DNA from 2 places in the Streptomyces sp. NPDC055103 genome. Region 2 is predicted to be linked to the other one. Evidence: riboswitches for the same ligand, from Rfam matches in the RefSeq annotation. Region 2 holds a riboswitch; the other holds the start of a gene.
What was found. A riboswitch is a leader RNA that binds a small molecule or an ion and turns the genes downstream of it on or off. The one in region 2 is predicted to bind glycine.
Positions count from the first base shown of each region.

Region 1: linked by a shared signal. The riboswitch ahead of gcvT (glycine cleavage system aminomethyltransferase GcvT) and the one ahead of gcvP (aminomethyl-transferring glycine dehydrogenase) in region 2 are both predicted to bind glycine.

Region 1 is NZ_JBSGTX010000126.1:2,904-10,497, reverse strand. It holds gene ACWFR1_RS39255 (L-serine ammonia-lyase) at 1-1,211, opposite strand, end outside; gene glyA (serine hydroxymethyltransferase) at 1,369-2,637, opposite strand; gene gcvH (glycine cleavage system protein GcvH) at 2,669-3,046, opposite strand; gene gcvT (glycine cleavage system aminomethyltransferase GcvT) at 3,145-4,269, opposite strand; glycine riboswitch at 4,329-4,440, opposite strand; glycine riboswitch at 4,442-4,541, opposite strand; gene ACWFR1_RS39235 (AAA family ATPase) at 4,693-5,367, shown strand; gene ACWFR1_RS39230 (enhanced serine sensitivity protein SseB) at 5,484-6,224, shown strand; gene ACWFR1_RS39225 (enhanced serine sensitivity protein SseB C-terminal domain-containing protein) at 6,314-7,105, shown strand; gene ACWFR1_RS39220 (ABC transporter permease) at 7,469-7,594, shown strand, end outside.
Region 2 is NZ_JBSGTX010000028.1:10,362-17,955, forward strand. It holds gene ACWFR1_RS19110 (DNA polymerase IV) at 1-481, shown strand, start outside; gene ACWFR1_RS19115 (PRC-barrel domain-containing protein) at 1,098-1,472, opposite strand; glycine riboswitch at 1,586-1,685, shown strand; gene gcvP (aminomethyl-transferring glycine dehydrogenase) at 1,863-4,748, shown strand; gene ACWFR1_RS19125 (DUF5999 family protein) at 4,896-5,102, opposite strand; gene ACWFR1_RS19130 (hypothetical protein) at 5,435-6,025, opposite strand; gene ACWFR1_RS19135 (glutamate--cysteine ligase) at 6,510-7,594, shown strand, end outside.

The DNA of each region.
Region 1 (7,594 bases), on a different contig from region 2:
CCGTTCCGCTCGATGCACGGGATCTGCACGAGGCCGCCGACCGGGTCGCAGGTCAGGCCCAGGTTGTGCTCCATGCCGATCTCGGCCGCGTTCTCCACCTGCTCGGGGGAGCCGCCGAGGACCTCGGCGAGCGCGCCGGCCGCCATGGAGCAGGCCGAGCCGACCTCGCCCTGACAGCCGACCTCGGCGCCGGAGATCGAGGCGTTCTCCTTGAAGAGCATGCCGATCGCGCCGGCCGCGAGCATGAAGCGGACGATGCCGTCTTCCCTTTCCTCCGGGGAGGCACCGCCGGTCACGAAGTTCACGTAGTAGTGCAGGACCGCGGGGATGATGCCGGCCGCGCCGTTCGTCGGAGCGGTGACCACCCGGCCGCCCGCCGCGTTCTCCTCGTTCACGGCCATCGCGTAGAGGGTGATCCACTCCATCGCGAGCGCCGCCGGGTCGCCCTCGGAGCGCAGCTTGCGGGCCGTGTTCGCGGCGCGGCGGCGCACCTTCAGGCCGCCGGGCAGGATGCCCTCGCGGGACATGCCGCGCGAGACGCAGGCCTGCATGACCCGCCAGATCTCCAGGAGACCCGCGCGGATCTCCTCCTCGGTGCGCCAGGCCTTCTCGTTCTCCAGCATCATCGAGGAGATGGAGAGGCCGGTCTCCTTGGCGAGCCGCAGCAGCTCGTCACCGGTGCGGAAGGGGTACTTCAGGACGGTGTCGTCCGGGACGATCGGGTTCTCGCCCGCGACCGCGTCCTCGTCGACGACGAAGCCGCCGCCGACGGAGTAGTACGTCTTCTCCAGGACCAGGGCGCCCTCGGCGTCGTACGCGAAGATCGTCATCCCGTTGGCGTGGTACGGGAGCGCCTTGCGGCGGTGCAGGATCAGGTCGGCGTCGAAGTCGAAGGGGATCTCGTGCGCGCCGAGGAGGTTGATCCGGCCGCTCGACTTGATGCGCTCGACCTCGTCGTCCGCCGTCTCGACGTTCACCGTGCGGGGCGAGCTGCCCTCCAGGCCGAGGAGCACCGCCTTGGGGGTGCCGTGGCCGTGGCCGGTCGCGCCCAGGGAGCCGTACAGCTCCGCCCGTATGGCCGCGGTGTGGGCGAGCAGGCCCTCGTTCTTGAGCCGGCGGGCGAACATCCGGGCCGCGCGCATGGGGCCCACCGTGTGGGAGCTCGACGGACCGATGCCGATCGAGAACAGGTCGAAGACCGAGATGGCCACGGAGGGACTCCTTGTGGGGGCTGGACGCCGTTGTCTGCCGGGGTGGTGCAGAACGAGCAGGAAGATCGAAACGGGACGCGACACGGGGTGGGGCACCGCGCTCACCTTTCAGTGTGCGCGATGCCCCAAACGTCCGTACGAACAAAAGGGTACGAAACTACTTCAGGCCGGGGTACAGCGGGTGCTTGTCGGCCAGCGCGGTCACCCGGGCCTTGAGGGCCTCGGCCTGCTCGCTGTCGAAGCCCGGCTTCAGGGTCTCCGCGATGATGTCGGCGACCTCGGTGAAGTCCTCGGTCCCGAAGCCGCGGGTCGCGAGCGCCGGCGTGCCGATGCGCAGACCCGAGGTGACCATCGGCGGACGCGGGTCGTTCGGAACGGCGTTCCGGTTGACCGTGATGCCGACCTCGTGGAGACGGTCCTCGGCCTGCTGGCCGTCGAGCTCGGAGTTCCGCAGGTCGACCAGGACCAGGTGCACGTCCGTGCCGCCGGACAGGACCGAGACACCGTGCGCGGTGACGTCGTCCTGGACCAGACGCTCGGCGAGGATGCGGGCGCCGTCCAGGGTGCGCTGCTGGCGCTCCTTGAAGTCCTCCGAGGCCGCGACCTTGAAGGAGACGGCCTTGGCCGCGATCACGTGCTCCAGCGGGCCGCCCTGGAAACCGGGGAAGACCGAGGAGTTCAGCTTCTTCGCGAACTCCTTCTTCGCGAGGATGATGCCGCCGCGCGGGCCGCCGAGCGTCTTGTGCGTGGTGGAGGTCACCACGTCCGCGTACGGGACCGGGTTCGGGTGCAGACCGGCCGCGACCAGACCCGCGAAGTGGGCCATGTCGACCCACAGGAACGCTTCGACCTCGTCGGCGATCCGGCGGAACTCCGCGAAGTCCAGCTGACGCGGGTAGGCGGACCAGCCCGCGATGATGACCTTCGGGCGGTGCTCCTTGGCGAGGCGCTCGACCTCGGCCATGTCGACCAGACCGGCCTCGTCCACGTGGTACGCGACCACGTTGAACTGCTTGCCGGAGAAGTTCAGGCGCATGCCGTGGGTGAGGTGGCCGCCGTGCGCCAGGTCCAGACCCAGGATCGTGTCGCCCGGCTGGGCGATCGCGAAGAGGGCGGCCTGGTTCGCGGAGGCGCCGGAGTGCGGCTGGACGTTGGCGTACTCGGCGCCGAACAGGTCCTTGACCCGGTCGATCGCGATCTGCTCGGCCACGTCGACGTGCTCGCAGCCGCCGTAGTAGCGGCGGCCCGGGTAGCCCTCGGCGTACTTGTTGGTGAGGACGGAGCCCTGGGCCTCCATGACCGCGACCGGAGCGAAGTTCTCCGAGGCGATCATCTCGAGGGTGGACTGCTGACGAAGGAGCTCGGCGTCGACGGCGGCGGCGACGTCGGGGTCCAGCTCGTGGAGGGGAGTGTTCAGAAGCGACATGAATCGATCCCTAGGGGTCTCGGGCCCGGTCTCAGCCGGCGGAGAACGCGGTGTACTCGTCGGCGGAGAGCAGCTCGTCCGGCTCGCCCGCGACACGTACCTTGAACAGCCAGCCACCCTCGAACGGAGCCGTGTTCACCAGGGACGGGTCGTTCACCACGTCCTCGTTGGCGGCGACGACCTCACCCGTGACGGGGGAGTACAGGTCGCTCACGGACTTCGTCGACTCCAGCTCACCGCAGGTCTCGCCCGCGGTGACGGTCGAGCCGACCTCGGGGAGCTGGGCGTAGACGACGTCACCGAGCGCGTTGGCCGCGAACTCCGTGATGCCGACCGTCGCGACGCCGTCCTCGGCGGCCGACAGCCACTCGTGCTCCTTGGTGTAGCGCAGCTGCTGGGGGTTGCTCATGACCTGATTCTCCTGGATCGGGGGAGTACTGATGGACGTGGGTCTCGCGGGCTGAGACCCGGGGTGGGACGACTGCGTCACTCGGGACGCTTGCCGCGCTACTTCTGGCGCTTGTAGAACGGCAGCGCCACGACCTCGTACGGCTCGTGGGTGCCACGGATGTCCACCCCTACACCCTCGGTGCCGGGCGTGGCGTGCGCCGCGTCGACGTACGCCATGGCAATCGGCTTTCCGAGGGTCGGCGACGGCGCGCCGGAGGTGACCTCGCCGATGACCTCGCCGCCGGCGACGACGGACATCCCGGCGCGCGGGACCCGGCGGCCCTCGGCGACCAGGCCGACGAGCTTGCGCGGCGGGGCGGTCTCGGCGCGCTCGGCGGCCTTCTCGAGCGCCTCGCGGCCGACGAAGCGACCGTCGTTGGTCGTCTTCTCGAACTTGACGACCCGGCCGAGACCGGCGTCGAAGGGGGTGAGGGCGGTGGTCAGCTCGTGGCCGTACAGCGGCATGCCCGCCTCAAGGCGGAGCGTGTCACGGCAGGACAGACCGCAGGGGATCAGGCCGACCGGGGCGCCCGCCTCGGTCAGCGCCTTCCAGACGCCCTCGGCGTGCTCGGGCTTCAGGAACAGCTCGAAGCCGTCCTCGCCGGTGTAGCCGGTACGGGCGATCAGCGCGGGCACGCCCGCGACCGTGCCGGGCAGACCGGCGTAGTACTTCAGCCCGTCCAGGTCGGCGTCGGTGAGCGACTTCAGGATGCCGGGGGACTCCGGGCCCTGGATCGCGATCAGGGCGTACGCGTCGCGGTCGTCGCGGACCTCGGCGTCGAAGCCGGCCGCGCGCTCGGTCAGCGCGTCCAGGACGACCTGCGCGTTGGAGGCGTTGGCGACGACCATGTACTCCTGCTCCTGGAGCCGGTACACGATCAGGTCGTCGAGGATGCCGCCGTCCTCCTGGCAGATCATCGTGTAGCGGGCGCGGCCCACGCCCACCGTGGAGATGTTGCCCACGAGGGCGTGGTCGAGGAGCTCGACGGCCTGCGGACCCGTGACCGTGATCTCACCCATGTGGGAGAGGTCGAAGAGGCCGGCCTTGGTGCGGACGGCGATGTGCTCGTCCCGCTCGCTGGCGTAACGCAGCGGCATGTCCCAGCCCGCGAAGTCGGTCATGGTCGCGCCCAGCGAACGATGCAGTGCGTCGAGGGCGGTCAGACGGGGGGCAGTGCTCATGGGGTGGCTCCCGGATCCCAAGGGCGGTTCGGTGACGAAACACATGACGGGCGAGGACGTCCTCCCCATCTGTCATGGAACCTGAGAGGTTCACCGAGAGCATCTCGTCACCGAGAGGTCGGCTTGCACCTTGGGTGGGGACACGGCAGGGTGTCCCGCTTTTCAGATCTGCCTCATCCACGCGGTACGGGGCCTGAGAGATTCAAGGGAGGGTCTTGCTCCTTCGGCGTCCGGACGCCTGGGGCGGTCCGGAACTCTCCCGCGCGGATTCGAGCGGCCGGTATGAGGTTGTATGGCGACTGAGCGCGCCTGGCGCGCACATCATTGCACGCGGGCTCCGCGTGGCACATCACTTGTATCTCATTACCGCTTCTTTACACTTTATGGGCAAGGGTCTCCCGAGGCCCGGCAGGGGGAGCAGCGATGAGGATCCAGCACACCGGCGCATACGCGCCGGGTACCGGCATACCGTCCCAGCGTGCCCGAGCCCGGACCAGGAGCAGAACGGGCCGCCGCGGCCGGATCCTGCGGGACCTGCGCGAGCGCGGCGGCCGGGGGCCCCGTGTCCTCACCTTCGCCGCCGGCGACCTCGTCGTCGTCTCCGGGCTGCCCGGCAGCGGCAAGTCCACCCTCATGAAGCGCGCCGCCGACGGCCGGGGCATCGACTCCCAGGACGCCCGCGAGCGCTGGGAAGCCCGCATGCCGCGCCTCCTGCCGTACGCGGTCTACCGCCCCCTGGTCCGGTTCGCGCACTACGCCGGGCTGCGCCGCGCCCTGCGCTCCGGCGCCAGCGTCATCGTGCACGACTGCGGCACCCAGTCCTGGGTGCGCGGCTGGCTCGCGCGCGAGGCGAGGCGCCGCGGCGGCGCCCTGCACCTGGTCCTGCTCGACGTCGCCCCGGACACCGCGCGCGACGGCCAGCGCGACCGGGGGCGTGGTGTCTCCGCGTACGCCTTCGCCCGGCACCGGCGGGCCGTCGGGCGGCTCCTGCGGACCGCCGAGTCCGGCAGCCTGCCGCCCGGCTGCGCCTCGGCGACCATCCTCGACCGGGACGCCGCGGACGCCCTGCGGAGGATCGGATTCCGCGACGTGACCTGAGAGCCGCCCTCTCGCTCGTACCCCCTGCTTTTGGCCACAGTGGTGCCAAGGCGGCGTTAGGGTGCTGCGGGGCGGTGCGGGAGGGCGCGCCCCCGCGAGATAGGGGAACAGGGACCGTGGACGTGACGTGGCCGGGCAACGAGCTCGAAGAGGTGCTGGACGCCTCGCTCGGCAACCCCTCCGCAGGGGGCCGACTGGTCGAGGTGCTGGGCCGCAGCCCCGTCTGGGTGCCCCTGCCCAACGGCGGCGGCCCCGACAGCACCGACCTGGATCTCGCCACCATGGAGATCGACGGCGCGGCCTTCGTCCCCGTCTTCAGCTCCGAGCAGCAGTTCCTCGCCTGTGTCGGTGCTCACATGTCCTACACGGTCGCCCCCGCCCGTGACTTCGCCCGCGGCCTGCCCCCGCAGCTCGGCATCGCCGTGAACCCCGGCGGCACGGTCGGCGTCCCGCTGCCCCCGCCCGCCGTCGCCGAACTCTGCCGCGTCGGCCGCACCCCGCTCGACGGCCCCGCCAGCGGCGGCCGCGTCCGGCTCTTCGAGCCCGACTGGCAGGACGACCCCGTCGACTTCCTCGCCGCCGCCTCCGCCGAGTTCGAGGCCACCGGAGTCGTCACCACCGCCCGCCGCGTCCTCGCGAGCGTCGAGGGCACCGAGCCAGCCCTCTTCGTCGGGGTCCAGCTCGCCGCCTGGGACGGCGTCGACCGCAACGCGCCCCTGGACGCCCTGGGCCGCGCCCTCGGCCGCGTCGAGGTCGCCTGGCCGGTCAACCTCATCCTGCTCGACATGGCGCAGGACCCGGTCGGCGACTGGATGCTGGAGCGGGTACGCCCCTTCTACCAGCGCGCCGCCGGGTGACCGGCACCCTGTTTAAGCTGAACTGAATCGGTAGCCGGACAGAGGACGTCCGGGCGGACGTGGTGAACGGAAGAGGGGCGGGACCCAGGGTGAGCGCGTCAGGCACCGCTGCGACCGGTCAGGTCGAGCACATGCTGCGCCAGGTGGCACCCGGACGCTACGACGCGTACGAGCGGCTGCTGCACGCCCTGGCCGACGGCGAGGTCTGGATGCTGCTCTGGCAGGGCTCGCCCGGCTCCCCCGACGCCCAGTACGGGAACATGGAGGTCGACGGCTTCGGCTACGCGCCCTGCGTCACCTCCGCCCAGGAGCTCGCCGCCTCCGGCTGGCACCGCGCCCACGAGCTCGTCACCGGCCGCGAGATGGCCCGCGCCCTCTACCCCGACCGCTGGGGGATCTGGCTCAATCCGCACGCTCCCGGCGGCGGTGTAGGCATCCCCTGGGCCGATCTGCGCCGCATCGCCACCGGCCTCGACCGGATGCCCGCGGGACCGCTGCGCGTCAGCGAACCCGCCCTGGAGATCCCGCAGTTCTACGCCCTGCTCACCCAGAACGCGCACCGCACCCCGGCCGTCCGGTCGCTGCGCCGCGGCTGGGTGCAGCCCGCGCTCGGCTCCCCGTACCTCGCCGTCGGACTCGACCTGTACGACACCTCCGCGGCCGCCGTCGACTCCGTCCGCGCGATGATGCGCCAGTCGATCTCCGCCGTGCCCGACGGGCTGCCCGTCTCGACGGTCGCGCTCTCCGACGCGTACGACCCGGTGGCCCTCTGGCTGGGGGCCCACGCGCGCCCCTTCTACGACCGCGAGGCGCACGCCGGACGCGGCTCCGCCGCCGTCCCGGGATACGGCTACCCGCCGCCGGCCCCGTCCGGATACTGAGACGCCACTCGTCCACGCTCGCACCCCAACGGCCTCCGGAGTTCTCTCCGGAGGCCGTCGTTCGCCCTGATACCGCATGCCGAACGCCTAGTTGGGCGACATGTCCGATTGCGGTGAAGAGGACCCGAGATGGTCCGCTCAGGTGATCGCGACGTCCGGATAACGGAAGTCGCAGCACCGCATCACGTTTGAGCAAACATTCCTCGTCAGGGCTGGCGGGTGATCGCAGACGCGTTGAAGACTCCCCGGAACACCGGGCGTTCGGAACCTTTCGAACCGAAGCCCAGCAGGTTGTTCCACCGAGCCGCTACCCGCGGCAGGGCAAGGGCCGGCTACCGGCGGCCGAGAGGGGTCCTCACCACGATGACGGCACCACTGCACGAGACGAGTGCGGGCGAGTCGACCGCCACCGTCGTCGGCGCGCCCGACGCTCCCGGCACTCCGGACAACTCCGGCACCTCCGGCGCCTCCGCCAAGGCGATCCAGGGC
Region 2 (7,594 bases):
CGACCCGGGGGTCGTGCGGGAGGCCGCGGGGCGGCTCCTGGAGGCGGTCGACACGACCGGGGGTGTGCGGCTGCTCGGGGTGGGCGTGAGCGGGCTCGCGGACTACACGCAGGAGGACCTGTTCGCTCAGGCTGAGGAGGAAGAGCGGGCCGCGGTGGCGGAGGAGTCGGCGGGGGGCGGTGTGGGTCCCGGGGGCGGTGGGGATGCCGGTGCCGGTGGTGCCGGTGGTGTTGTGGCGGACGAGGGCGAGTCCGGGGGGTCCGTCGCCGTCGAGCGGCGGTGGGCGCCCGGGCACGATGTGCGGCACGCGGTGCACGGGGCGGGGTGGGTGCAGGGGAGCGGCGTCGGGCGGGTCACGGTGCGGTTCGAGGAGCCGTGGTCGGCACCGGGGCGGGTGCGGACGTTCTTGGTCGACGATCCGGAGCTGGAGCCTTCGGAGCCGTTGCCGCTGGTGCGGGGGGAGTGCCGGGCGGGGACGTGAGGGGGCGGTGTGGGAGGCGGTGCGGGGTGGGGGTGCTGGGTGGGTGTGGGGGTGCGCCCGGCCCTCGGCCGGGCTGGGGTTCCCACCCGCACCACCCGTGCAGCTGGGTGGGCAGAGGTGCGGGTCTTCCCGCAGTGTCTCCCCTCCGCGCCGTCGGCCGCTGCGGCTTGGCACGGCCGTCCGGTGCCCGCCGGCGGCTGACGCCGCCGGACTCGCCGCGTCCTCAGCCCCACCCCGCCCGGGTGGGGTGGGGTGGGGTGGGGTGGGGTGGGGCCGGCTTCGTCCGTGGTTGCTGTCAGGTGGGGCGCGGCGTGCGCCGCTTGTGTCAGCGGGGCGGTGCATCGCCATGGTCGGGTTGAGGGCGGGCCGGAGGTGGCCGGACGGACCTTCGTCCTTGGGCCGGCTGGTCGGTGCTTTGGCTCTGCTGGGTTGAGAGCGGGCCGGACGGACCCTCGTCCTTGTGTCGGCGGGTCGGTGCTTTGCCTCGGCTTGGGTTCAGGGCGGGCCTGACGGACCTTCGTCCGTGGGTCGGCCGGTGGGTGCCTCGGCTGGGTTGAGGGCGGCCGGACGTGGCTGGACGGGGCCCCTGGACTTGTGTCGGCTGTGCCGGCGGGGGTCAGGGGCCGTCCTGGCCTGCCAGGTGGCCGAAGTCGGTGTCCTGGGGGGTCTGGGGCGGTGGCGGAAGCGTGAGGCTGTAGTGGCGGTAGAGCTGGAGTTCCTGCTCCGGGGAGAGGTGGCGGCCCACGCCGAAGTCGGGGGCGTCCTTGATGAGTGCCCGCTCGAACGGGATGTGGAGGCCGTCTTCGAGCAGGTCGCTCGGTTCCAGGGGGACGAAGGCGTCCCGGCTGAACAGGCCGGTGCGGACAGCCGCCCATTCCGGGATGCCGGTCGCGTCGTCCAGGTACACCTCGTCCACGGTTCCGATCTTGTTTCCGTTCCGGTCGAACGCCTTGCGGCCGATCAGGCTGCGCGGATCGATGTCGGTCTGCACGGTCCCTCCAACTGGTCGCAACTGCTCTACACCCCTACGAAAGTGCACAACTGGGATGGCGGCCACTTGAGCGATGGGAGTCGCAACCTCGCTGGTAGGCTGGCTGTGGCTGTCGACCCTGTGCGGGAGAGTCCCCCGGAGAAATCTTCCGGAGGGCGCCGAAGGAGCAAATCCTCCCCGGAATCTCTCAGGCCCCTGTACCGCGCGGACGAGGTCACTCTGGAAAGCAGAGCGGTGTCCGACGGCATGCGCTCTCACCGACGGTGAAAGCCGGCGTGCCGCGAGGCGTGCCGGTGAAACTCTCAGGTTGAGATGACAGAGGGGGAGGCCGTCCGGGTACCCGCGCCGTGGTGCCCCTCGCAGGTCGTGACGACCAGGAGGCCTCCGTACATGACCGCCAACCGCATTCCGCTCTCCGAACTCGAGCAGGGCATCCCGTTCGAGCAGCGGCACATCGGACCCGACGCCGAGGCGCGGGCCAAGATGCTCGCCCAGGTCGGATACGGCTCCCTCGACGAGCTCACCGCCGCCGCGGTGCCGGACGTGATCAAGAACGCCGAGGCGCTCGGTCTGCCGGCCGCGCGCACCGAGGCCCAGGTGCTCGCCGAGCTCCGCACCCTCGCCGACCGCAACCAGGTCCTCGCCCCGATGATCGGCCTCGGGTACTACGGCACCTTCACGCCTCCGGTGATCCTCCGGAACGTGATGGAGAACCCCGCCTGGTACACCGCGTACACGCCGTACCAGCCCGAGATCTCGCAGGGCCGCCTCGAGGCGCTCCTCAACTTCCAGACCATGGTCGCCGACCTGACCGGTCTGCCCACCTCCGGCGCCTCCCTCCTCGACGAGGGCACCGCCGCCGCCGAGGCCATGTCCCTCGCCCGGCGCGTCGGCAAGGTCAAGAACGGTGTCTTCCTCATCGACGCCGACGCCCTGCCGCAGACGATCGCCGTCATCGAGACCCGCGCCGAGCCGACCGGGGTCGAGGTCGTCGTCGCGGATCTGAGCCAGGGGATCCCCGCCGAGATCGCCGAGCGCGGTGTCTTCGGTGTGCTCCTGCAGTACCCGGGTGCCTCCGGCGCCGTGCGGGACATCAAGGCCGTCATCGACCAGGCCCACGAGCTCGGTGCCATCGTCACCGTCGCCGCCGACCTGCTCGCGCTGACCCTGCTCACCTCGCCCGGCGAGCTGGGCGCGGACATCGCCGTCGGTACGACGCAGCGCTTCGGTGTGCCGATGGGCTTCGGCGGTCCGCACGCCGGCTACATGGCCGTCCAGGACAAGCACGCCCGCTCCCTGCCGGGTCGACTGGTAGGTGTTTCCGTCGACGCCGACGGCAACCGCGCGTACCGCCTCGCCCTGCAGACCCGCGAGCAGCACATCCGCCGCGAGAAGGCCACCAGCAACATCTGTACCGCTCAGGTGCTGCTCGCCGTCATGGCCGGGATGTACGCCGTCTACCACGGGCCGGACGGGCTGAAGGGGATCGCGCAGCGGACCCACCGGTACGCCACGATCCTCGCCGCGGGTCTCACCGCCGGTGGCGTCGAGGTCGTACACGGTTCGTACTTCGACACCCTCACCGTCCGCGTCCCCGGCAAGGCCGACGAGGTCGTGGCCGCCGCCCGTGAGGCCGGCGTGAACCTCTACCGCGTCGACGCCGATCTCGTCTCGATCTCCTGCGACGAGACCACCGGGCGCGAGCAGATCGCCGCCGTCTGGGGAGCCTTCGGGGTCGACGGCGACGTCGAGGCCCTGGACGCCGTCGCCGAGGACACGCTGCCCGCCGGGCTGCTGCGCTCCGACGCGTACCTGACCCACCCGGTCTTCCACGCGCACCGCTCCGAGACCTCGATGCTGCGCTACCTGCGCAAGCTGGCGGACCGTGACTACGCGCTCGACCGCGGCATGATCCCGCTCGGCTCCTGCACGATGAAGCTGAACGCGACCACCGAGATGGAGCCGGTGACCTGGCCCGAGTTCGGCCAGATCCACCCCTTCGCCCCGATCGAGCAGGCGCAGGGCTACCTCACGCTCATCACCGAGCTGGAGGAGCGCCTTGCCGAGGTCACCGGATACGACAAGGTGTCGATCCAGCCCAACGCCGGTTCGCAGGGCGAGCTGGCCGGTCTGCTGGCCGTCCGCGCCTACCACCGCGCCAACGGCGACCTCCAGCGCACCGTCTGCCTCATCCCGTCCTCCGCGCACGGCACCAACGCCGCCTCCGCGGTGATGGCCGGCATGAAGGTCGTCGTCGTCAAGACCGCCGACGACGGCGAGGTCGACGTCGTGGACCTGCGCGCCAAGATCGAGCAGTACCGCGACGAGCTGTCCGTGCTGATGATCACCTACCCGTCCACGCACGGCGTCTTCGAGGAGCACGTCGCCGACATCTGCGCCGAGGTCCACGAGGCCGGCGGTCAGGTGTACGTCGACGGTGCCAACCTCAACGCGCTGGTCGGTCTCGCCAAGCCGGGCAAGTTCGGTGGCGACGTCTCGCACCTCAACCTGCACAAGACCTTCTGCATCCCGCACGGCGGCGGTGGCCCCGGTGTCGGTCCGGTCGGTGTGCGTGCGCACCTCGCCCCGTACCTGCCGAACCACCCGCTCCAGCCCGCCGCGGGCCCGGAGACCGGCGTCGGCCCGATCTCGGCGGCCCCGTGGGGCTCCGCCGGCATCCTGCCGATCTCCTGGTCGTACGTGCGCCTGATGGGCGGCGAGGGCCTCAAGCGCGCCACGCAGGTCGCCGTGCTCGCGGCGAACTACATCGCCAAGCGCCTGGAGCCGCACTTCCCGGTGCTCTACACCGGTCCGGCGGGTCTCGTCGCCCACGAGTGCATCGTGGACCTGCGTCCGCTCTCGAAGGAGACGGGCGTCACGGTCGACGACATCGCCAAGCGTCTGATCGACTACGGCTTCCACGCGCCGACGATGTCCTTCCCGGTGGCCGGCACGCTGATGATCGAGCCCACCGAGTCCGAGGACATCACCGAGCTGGACCGTTTCTGCGACACGATGATCGCGATCCGGGCCGAGATCGAGAAGGTCGCGTCGGGCGAGTGGCCCGCCGACGACAACCCGCTGCACAACGCGCCGCACACCGCGGCCGCGCTGGGCGGCGAGTGGGACCACGCGTACACCCGTGACGAGGCGGTCTTCCCGGCCGGCGTCTCGGCCGCCGACAAGTACTGGCCGCCGGTGCGCCGCATCGACGGTGCCTTCGGCGACCGGAACCTGGTCTGCTCCTGCCCGCCGATGGACGAGTACGAGCACTGAGCCACTGGGGGCTGTGGGGCATCGATCCGCCGAGGCGGTGACGTGCTGATGTGCTGAGGTATTGAGCGCGGCCGAGGGCCGGTTCGGAGGATCTTCTCCGGGCCGGCCCTCGGCGTGTGTCTCCCTTGTACGGTGCTCTTCCGCCGCTCAGGCGGCGGTCGTCACCTGTCCCGCCGTCAGCGGCCGGTGCGGGGCGATGATCTGCCCGTCCGGCAGGAGTTCGCCGGTGTCCTCGAAGAGCAGGACGCCGTTGCACAGCAGGCTCCAGCCCTGTTCCGGGTGGTGTGCCATCAGTCGGGCCGCCTCCCGGTCGTTGGAGTCGGCGGTGGGACAGGCAGGCTGGTGCTGGCACATGGGTGGGTTCTTTCGCTGCGTCGTGGTGGATGCCTTGCGGCTCTTCGCGCTCATGGCCGCCCCCGTCGGTCGGTTCGGTTCCGGTCCCAGTCTTGCCCCATGGACGGTCTTCCGCAGGTATTTCGCGGCAGCTCGTCCTCTCCGGGGAAGACGCGTCACCCGCAGGGGCGGTTCGGGTCAACTGCACCGTCTCTTCGGGTGGTTCGGGGTGGCCCGAGCGGGCTAGTCCGTATGGGCAAGGTGTTCGGGACGGGCGTTCGGGCGCGGTTCTCGGACAGCAGTGCGCCCCGTGACCCGGTCGGGCCACGGGGCGGGGAGCCACGTGCGGTGGATCAGGCGGGCGCCGCCGAGCCCAGGAGGGGCGGCGGCGCGAGACGCGTACTGAGCACGGGCAGGAGGTCGGCGACCTGGTAGGGCCGGTGGGCCGCGATCCCCGGCGGTGCGGGAGCCAGGGGCACCAGGAGGTCTCCCGAGGCCGGGGCCGCGGTCGTGCCGTCCGCCTCCGGGTTGGCGTGCAGCCAGAGCGTCAGCATGTAGAGCTCCGGTACGGAGAGCAGCCGGGGCTGGTACGCGGTGGGCAGCGCCTCGGCGTGGAGCAGGGCCCGTTCCGTCGCGGTGACGTACGGCCCCTCGAGGAAGTGCGAGAAGGTCCAGCCGTCCGGGGTGAGCATGGTGTCCGCGGCGGCGATCGCCCGCTCGCCGTTCCGGATGAGGAACCGCCAGCCGGTGAGCCGGGTGCGGGGTGACCGCCCCGGTGCTCCCGTGACGCCGAGGACGTGGACGGGCAGGGGGAGTTCGGGGCTCAGTGGTCCCTGCGCGGCCCGCAGGGCGGGGGTTCGCGCCTCGCGGACGGCGGTCGGTGAGCCGAGGGCCGCGAGGACACTGCGGAGGGCCGGCGCGGGGGCCGGGGAGGGTCGGAGCATGGTGGGTCGCCTCTCGCTCAGGAGACACGGTGATGCGTGGGCAGGTACGACGGCGCTGTAGGCGGCGCGGCCAGAGAGGGGCCATGGGGCCATGGCCGCGGGCACCCACACTCTGCCTCGTCCGCGGAGTTTATACGACACGTGTTCACAGAGTGTTTCCGCTAGACGTCGTCGATATTCCCGGCAAGGCGACATCAAGCCTTATTCCGGGGGCTGTTCAAGCGGAATCATGACGGCCGTGCGGCCCTCACCTGCGTATTCCTCGCCGAGTCGGACGGCTGAATTCCGATCCCCGGCCGCAAGACAATAAGACATTGGTATATGTCGACTGTGTCATGCCTTTGGGATGTGCCGGTGGAGCGCTCCTTCCAGCCTATCCTCCGGCGACTCCGTTCCGCAGGCGTTGTGGATCAGCGAGGTGGGCATCATGGTCCGTGACGCGCGGCCGTCGTCGCGGCTGCCCACGGTGGGAGGGACGGCTTCGATGGGGGAGAAGGTCGACGCGGACGGGTTTGGCCCGGCCGACCGGCAGCAGTACCGGCGAAAGCTCCAGCAGTGTCTCGCGGGGCTCGCGAGGCTGCTGGCGGAGAAGAGGTTCGACCGGCCCCGCAATCTCATGGGACTGGAGATCGAACTCAATCTCGCCGGCGCCGACGGACTGCCCCGGATGCTCAACGCGCCGGTTCTGGAAAAGATCGCGAGCTCCGATTTCCAGACGGAACTCGGATTGTTCAATCTGGAAGTGAACATCGCTCCGCACCGGCTCGGCGGCAGGGTATTCGACCGGCTCGCGGAAGAGATCGGGACCAGTCTTGGATATGCCGACCGCAAGGCCGGGGAACTCGACGCCGGCGTCGTCATGATCGGCATACTCCCGACGCTCGCCCAGAGCGACCTGGTCTTCGAGAACCTGTCGGCCGCCGACCGCTACACGCTCCTCAACAACCAGATCCTCGCCGCCCGGGGCGAGGACTTCACCCTCGACATCCACGGGGTCGAACGGCTCCAGTGCACCTCGGAGTCGATCGTTCCGGAGGCCGCCTGCACCTCGGTCCAGCTCCACCTCCAGGTCACACCGGCCCGGTTCGCCGCCGTCTGGAACGCGGCGCAGGCGGTGTCGGGCGTCCAGATCGCCCTCGGTGCGAACGCGCCCTTCGTCTTCGGCCGTGAGGTGTGGCGCGAGTCCAGGCCGCCGCTGTTCCAGCAGGCCACCGACACCCGGCCGCCCGAGCTGCAGTCCCAGGGCGTCCGGCCGCGCACCTGGTTCGGGGAGCGGTGGGTGGACTCGGTGTACGACCTCTTCGAGGAGAACCTCCGCTACTTCCCCGCGCTCCTCCCCATCTGCGACGAGGAGGACCCGCTGGTCGTCCTCGACGAGGGCGGCGTACCGAAGCTCCAGGAACTCGTCCTGCACAACGGCACGGTCTACCGCTGGAACCGGCCCGTCTACGGCTGGGTCGACGGGGTCCCGCACCTGCGCGTGGAGAACCGGGTGCTGCCGGCGGGGCCGACGGTGACCGATGTGATCGCGAACGCGGCGTTCTACTACGGGCTCGTGCGTTCGCTCGC